One region of the Saccharopolyspora sp. 7B genome, then DNA from elsewhere that is predicted to be linked to it. Evidence: riboswitches for the same ligand, from Rfam matches in the RefSeq annotation. Region 1 holds a riboswitch; each other region holds the start of a gene.
The links. A riboswitch is a leader RNA that binds a small molecule or an ion and turns the genes downstream of it on or off. The one in region 1 is predicted to bind S-adenosylmethionine.
Positions count from the first base shown of each region.

Region 2: it holds a riboswitch for S-adenosylmethionine, as region 1 does, so the genes downstream of both, thrC (threonine synthase) here and LCD33_RS11140 (aminotransferase class V-fold PLP-dependent enzyme) in region 1, are expected to answer to the same signal.
Region 3: it holds a riboswitch for S-adenosylmethionine, as region 1 does, so the genes downstream of both, LCD33_RS17820 (methionine ABC transporter ATP-binding protein) here and LCD33_RS11140 (aminotransferase class V-fold PLP-dependent enzyme) in region 1, are expected to answer to the same signal.

Region 1 covers NZ_JAIUKC010000058.1:14,941-17,198, forward strand. Annotated here, with positions in the region: gene ileS (isoleucine--tRNA ligase) at 1-1,002, shown strand, start outside; SAM riboswitch class IV at 1,127-1,241, shown strand; gene LCD33_RS11140 (aminotransferase class V-fold PLP-dependent enzyme) at 1,313-2,258, shown strand, end outside.
Region 2 covers NZ_JAIUKC010000166.1:21,928-24,185, reverse strand. Annotated here, with positions in the region: gene thrC (threonine synthase) at 1-1,129, opposite strand, end outside; SAM riboswitch class I at 1,142-1,269, opposite strand; gene holA (DNA polymerase III subunit delta) at 1,376-2,258, shown strand, end outside.
Region 3 covers NZ_JAIUKC010000110.1:23,748-26,005, forward strand. Annotated here, with positions in the region: gene rsmA (16S rRNA (adenine(1518)-N(6)/adenine(1519)-N(6))-dimethyltransferase RsmA) at 1-811, shown strand, start outside; SAM riboswitch class I at 1,015-1,104, shown strand; gene LCD33_RS17820 (methionine ABC transporter ATP-binding protein) at 1,372-2,258, shown strand, end outside.

The DNA.
Region 1 (2,258 bases):
GGCGACGTGCAGGCCGCGATGGACGTGTTCGACCCGGCCGGGGCGTGCGCCGCTGTCCGCGACTTCCTGGAGGTGCTGACCAACTGGTACGTGCGCCGCTCCCGGGACCGGTTCTGGGCCGGGGACGCCGACGCCATCGACACCCTGCACACCGTGCTGGAGGTGACCTGCCGGGTGGTGGCGCCGCTGCTGCCGCTGACCGCGGAAGCGGTGTGGCGCGGGCTCACCGGCGGCCGCTCGGTACACCTGTCGGACTGGCCGCTGGTCGACGAGCTGCCTGCCGACGCGGCGCTGGTCTCCGCGATGGACCGGGTGCGGCAGGTGTGCTCCTCGGCGCTGGCGCTGCGGAAGTCGAACTCGCGCCGCGTCCGGCTGCCGCTGGCGAAGCTGGTCGTGGCCATGCCGGAGGCCGAGTCGCTGCGGCCGTTCGTCGACCTGGTCCGGGACGAGGTGAACGTCAAGGAGGTCGAGCTGACCACCGACGTCGCCGCGCACGGCCGGTTCGAGATCGCCGTGAACGCCCGCGCCGCCGGACCTCGGCTGGGCAAGGACGTGCAGCGGGTGATCAAGGCCGTGAAGTCCGGTGACTGGACCCGCAACGCGGCCGGGGCCGTGGTCGCCGACGGCACCGAACTGCAGGAGGGCGAGTTCACCGAGCGGCTGGTGTCCACCGACTCCGGTGCCGCGGCCGCGTTGCCGGGCGGCGCCGGGATGGTGGTGCTGGACTGCGACGTCACCCCGGAGCTGGCCGCCGAAGGCGTGGCCCGCGACCTGGTGCGCGTCGTGCAGCAGGCGCGCCGGGACGCCGGTTTCGAGATCTCCGACCGCATCCGCGTCGAGGTCTCCGCGCCGGCCGAGGTGCTGGCCGCCGTGGACGCGCACCGCGAGTTCATCGCCGCCGAAACGCTCGCCGACGCCGTGTCCGAGGGCGCGGCCGCGGGTGGTTCCGCGGGCAGCGTCGGGGACGGCGTGGACGTCTCGGTCGCCGTCGAACGGGTCTGATCGGTCGCCGCCGGGCGGGTCCGCGGGAACCACCGCGGATCCGCCCGGACGGGCGTGGCGCACCTCCCACTTCGCACGGGGTGGTTGCGCGCGGCGGGGGCGATCCCTAGTCTTCTCCGTCGAAGGTCATGAGTGCCAGCGGGAAACCCCGGTTTGCTGGCCGGCAACCCTCCTACCGCGGTGGGGTGCCCCGGGTGAGGACCTGGCCGATCGCGCAGGGCGATCGGCAAGCGCGGGCCCCGAATGCTCCGGGCCCGGTGAGGCCCTAGGAGGCATCGTGTCGTCAGCCGTCCGCTCCGCCACCGGCGAGATCGCCGAAACCCCGATCTGGTCCGTCGTGGACTCCGTTCCCGCGGTCCCCGCGGTCGTCGGCGCGCAGCTGCGGGTTCCGCTGGTCACCGGCGGTTCCGCCGAGTACGCCAACCTGGACCACGGGGCCAGCGCGCCTTGCCTGAACGCGGTGCGCGACGCCGTGAACGAGCTGCTGCCCTGGTACGCCAGCGTGCACCGCGGCGCCGGGTTCGCCTCCCAGGTGTGCACCCGGGTCTACGAGGGGGCGCGGGAGACGCTGCGCCGGTTCGTCGGCGCCCGCCGCACCGATTCGGTGATCTTCACCCGGAACACCACCGACGCGCTGAACCTGCTGGCCGCCGCGCTTCCCGCGGACACCTCGGTGGTCGTGTTCGACACCGAGCACCACGCGGCGCTGCTGCCGTGGGCGGGGGAGCGGGTGCACCACCTCGGCATCCCGGAGAGCCCGCAGGAGGCGGTGCGACTGCTCGACGCCGCGCTCGCCGAGTGCGCCGACGGGCCGAAGCTGGCCGTGCTCACCGGGGCGTCCAACGTGACCGGCGAGCTGTGGCCGGTCGCCGAGCTCGCCCGCGTCGCCCGCGAGCACGGCGCCCGCACCGTGCTCGACGCCGCCCAGCTCGCCCCGCACCGCCCGGTGCGCATCGCCGACCTCGGCGTGGACCACGCCGTGCTGTCCGGGCACAAGCTCTACGCCCCGTTCGGCGCGGGAGCGCTCATCGGCCGCGACGACTGGCTGGACCGGGCCGAGCCGTACCTGGCCGGCGGCGGCGCCACCCGATCGGTCCCCGACGCGGGCGAGATCGACTGGAACACCGGTCCGGAGCGGCACGAGGCCGGTTCGCCGAACACCGTCGGGGTGCACGCGCTCGCCAAGGCCTGCGAGGTGCTCGCCGAGCACGCCGAGGCGATCGAGGGGCACGAGGACCTGCTGCTGCGCAGGCTCC
Region 2 (2,258 bases), on a different contig from region 1:
GACCGGCCTCGATGAGCTTCTTCGCGGTCGCCACGGTGACGCCACCGGCGGTCTCGGCGAAGATCCCCTCGGTGCGGGCCAGCAGCCGGATGCCCGCGACGACCTCTTCGTCGGTGACGTCCTCGATGGCCCCGCCGGTGCGCCGGACCACGTCCAGCACGTACGGGCCGTCCGCGGGGGCGCCGATGGCCAGCGAACGCGCGATGGTGTCCGGCCGCACCGGCTGCACCACGTCGTGGTTCTGCTTGAACGCGCTGGCGACCGGCGAGCAGCCGTGGGCCTGCGCACCGAAGATCCGGTACGGGCTCTGCTCGACCAGGCCGGTCTGCCCGAGCTCGCGGAAGCCCTTGTCCACCTTGGTCAGCTGCGAGCCGGATGCGATGGGCACCACGATCTGCTCCGGCAGCCGCCAGCCGAGCTGCTCGGCGACCTCGAACCCGAGGGTCTTGGAACCCTCCGAGTAGTACGGCCGCACGTTGACGTTGACGAACGCCCAGTCCTCGTGCTCGGCGGCGAGCTCGGTCGCCAGCCGGTTCACGTCGTCGTAGTTGCCGTCCACCGCGAGCAGCGAGCCGTCGTAGACCGCGCTCATCAGGATCTTGGCCCGCTCCAGGTTGGACGGGACGAGGACCACCGAGTCCCAGCCGGCACGGGCGGCGGCAGCGGCGACGGCGTTGGCGAGGTTGCCGGTGGACGGGCAGGCCAGCACCTTGAACCCGAACTCGCGGGCGGCGGCCAGCGCGACGGCGACCACGCGGTCCTTGAACGAGTGCGTCGGGTTGCCGGTGTCGTCCTTGATCCAGATCCGCTTGACGCCGAGCGCCTTCGCGAGGTTGTCCGCGCGCACCAGCCTGGTACAGCCGGGCTCGGTGTTCGGGTGCTCCTCGACGTTCGTCGGCACCGGCAGCAGCTTCTTGTAGCGCCAGATGGAGCGGGGGCCTGCCTCGATGTCCTCGCGGCGGACGCGCCCGAAGTCGTAGGCGACCTCCAGCGGCGAGAAGTCCTCCAGGGACACGAACTCGGGAGCCAGGGGCTGGCGGTGGCCCTCTTCCTTCGACACCAGCTCGACGGCCGGACCGAGGTCGTAGGTCTTGCCGGTGGAGTTCGGGGCATGGGCGGCAGCGGTCATCGCGAGGTCCTTTCCTCATCTGTCCCGCGGGCGGGTCGGAGTTGGCACCAATTTCTTCGACTACCTCGCGAATGCCGCGAAAGGTCGAGATGGTTGCCGGGGCTTCATCGGGCCGTTCCCTCTGCCCCTCTGGATGAGCTATTCGGTTGTGGCTGCAACGTTACGGGAGGCCGCCGCGTCCTGGCCAGCACGGGGTCGGCGCACGGGAACGGCGGTGGTGTCGCAGGGTCGTGGGACGATGCCCCCATGAGTTCGCCGTCGGTGGTCTGCGATCCGCTGTACCTGATCCTCGGAGACGAGGAACTGCTGGTGGAGCGCGCTCTGTGGGAGGCGGTCGGCGCTGCCCGCGCCGCCGACCCGGAAACGGAGCTGCGCAGGATCAAGGTGAGTGAACTCACCCCGCCGGAGCTCGACGAGCTGCTGAGCCCCTCGCTGTTCGCCGAAGGGCGCGTGGTGGCGCTCGAAGCGGCCCAGGACGCGGGCAAGGAGATCGCCGAGGCGATCCTGTCGCACGCGCGGCAGCCCGCGGACGGCGTGGTGCTGGTGATCGTGCACAGCGGCGGTGGTCGCGGGAAGAACGCCAAGGAGCTGCCGAGCGCGTTGCGCAAGCTCAACGCCCGCGTCACCGAGTGCAACAAGATCACGAAGGGGCCGCAGCGGGAGGCGTTCGTCAAGGACGAGGTGCGGCGCGCGGGTGGCCGCATCGACGCCGCGGGTGTCGGCGCGCTGATCGAGACGGTCGGCTTCGACCTGCGCGAGCTGTCCTCCGCGGCCTCGCAGCTGGTGGCCGACACCGGCGGCAAGATCGACGAGTCGGAGGTGCGCCGCTACCACCGCGGCCGTGCCGAGGTGACCGGTTTCGTGGTGGCCGAGAAGGCCGTCACCGGTGATCTGGCCGGCGCGCTGGAGGCGCTGCGCTGGGCGTTGCAGCTCGGCGTGGCGCACGTGCTGATCGCGGACGCGCTGGCCGACTCGGTGCGCACCATCGGCCGGGTCGCCGCCTACGGCCGGGGGGACCCGTTCCGCCTCGCCGGAGACCTGGGCATGCCCGCGTGGAAGGTGAAGAAGGCGCAGGCGCAGGCCAGGGGCTGGAGCAGCGCCACCGTGGCCGAGGCGCTGCGCGCGGTCG
Region 3 (2,258 bases), on a different contig from region 1:
ACTCGGGATCCGGCCGACGAAACGGCTGGGCCAGAACTTCGTGCACGACTCGAACACGGTGCGCCGCATCGTCGGCGCGGCCGAGCTCACCGCCGAGGACGTGGTGCTGGAGGTCGGGCCCGGGCTGGGCTCGCTGACCTTGGCGTTGCTGCCGGAGGCCGCCGGGGTGGTGGCCGTGGAGATCGATCCGGTGCTCGCCGAGCGGTTGCCGCGCACCGCCGCCGAGTTCGCCCCCGAGCTGTGCGACCGGTTGCGGGTGCTGCCCGCCGACGCGCTGCGGGTGCGGGCCGCCGACTTCGCCGAGCCGCGGCCGACCGCGCTGGTGGCGAACCTGCCGTACAACGTGGCGGTGCCGGTGGTGCTGCACCTGCTGGCGGAGCTGCCGTCGCTGCGCACCGGGCTGGTGATGGTGCAGTCCGAGGTCGCCGACCGGCTGGCCGCGAAACCGGGTGGTCGCACCTACGGGGTGCCGAGCGTGAAGGCCGCGTGGTACGCCGACGTCCGGCGCGCCGGGCCGGTGCCGCGCAACGTGTTCTGGCCGGTGCCGAACGTCGATTCCGGGCTGGTGGCGTTCTCCCGGGTCGATCCGCGGTCGGCGGCGCCGCGGGCGCAGGTGTTCGCGGCGGTGGACGCGGCGTTCGCGCAGCGGCGCAAGACGCTGCGGGCGGCGCTGTCGGGCTGGGCCGGGTCGGCGGCGCGCGCCGAAGAGGTGCTGCGGGCGGCGGGGGTGGATCCGGCGGCGCGGGGCGAGCAGCTCACCGTGGCCGATTTCGCCCGGGTGGCCGAGGCCGCCGGAGAACCGGCGCGCTGACGTTCCGCTGCGTCGCCTCCCTTCGGGACTTCGTTGGTCCGTCCGGAGGGAAAACCGTAGTGTTGATCACATAAGGTCACCGGAATATTCACGGCGGGCCATGCCCCCCTGCTCAACAGGGGGATGTGATTTGTCAAACGATTCCACATAGTGACGGCTTTTGGCTTGCGCCCGTCGACACCGCTGCGTTCTACTATGCGGGAAATCCATCCCGAGCGGCTGAGAGACCTGGCTCCACGACGCCGCAGCAACCACTCCACCGGAGCAGGTGCTAACGCCAGGGTCGATGGAGTTGTGGTGTCTGAAACTCTGCTCGCAGGTGAACGTGCGCCCCGGACCAGCCGCCGGCAGGCCCGCGGCGGTCGCGCTCGCGTCGGATCCGGTCCGCACGGCCTCGCCTTGACCCAGCGCCGGGTCATCGATCACGGACGCCGCACCACGACGGCCTGTCGCCTCGCCGGCTGACGACCCCAGTCGTCACCGCCCCACCAGGCCCTTCTGTTCCTCCCCGCCCGGCCGCGGCATGCCCGCAGGCCGGCGTGAGCTGATGCGGAGCGATCGTGATCACAGTCGAGAACCTCACCAAGTCCTTCCGGCACGACCAGTCGAGCCGGTCCGACGTCGTCGCCCTCGACGACGTGTCCCTGGAGGTCCCCGCGGGCGCCGTGCTCGGCGTCGTCGGCCCCAGCGGCGCGGGCAAGTCCACCCTCGCCCGGTGCATCGCCCTGCTGGAGAAGCCGGACCGCGGTGCCATCCGGGTCGACGGCACCGACCTCGTGGCCCTCGAAGGCGCCGCGCTGCGCGCCGCCCGCCGCCACATCGGCGTCGTGCCGCAGGGCGACTCGCTGCTGCGGCAGCGGACCGCCGCGGGCAACGTGGCGCTCCCGCTCGAAGCCGCCGGGATGCCCGCACCGCAGCGCCGCAGCCGCGTCGCCGAACTGCTCGACCTGGTGGGGCTCACCGACAAGGCGCCGACCTACCCGGACCGGCTCTCCGGCGGGCAGCGGCAGCGCATCGCGGTCGCCCGCGCGCTGGCCGCCAAGCCCTCGGTGCTGCTGGCCGACGAACCGACCTCGGCGCTGGACCCGGGCACGACCGACTCGGTGCTGACCGTGCTGGACCGGGCGCGTTCTGAACTGGGCGTCACCGTCCTGGTGGTCACCCACGACATGGCCGTGGTGCGGCGCATCGCCGACGACGTGGCCGTGCTCGAAGGCGGGCGCGTCGTGGAGCACGGCAAGGTGCTCGACCTCGTCGCCGAACCCGGCAGCCGGGTCAGCACCAGCCTGCTGCCCGAGACCGACCAGGCGCCCGCCGTGCCCGGAGTGCGGCACGACGTGGTCGCCGAAGTGGTCCTCGTCGGCTTCGCCGCCGTCGGGGCGCTGCTGCCGGAGGCGGCCGCCCGCTTCGGGGTGGAGCTGTCCATCCTCGGCGGCGGGCTCACCCG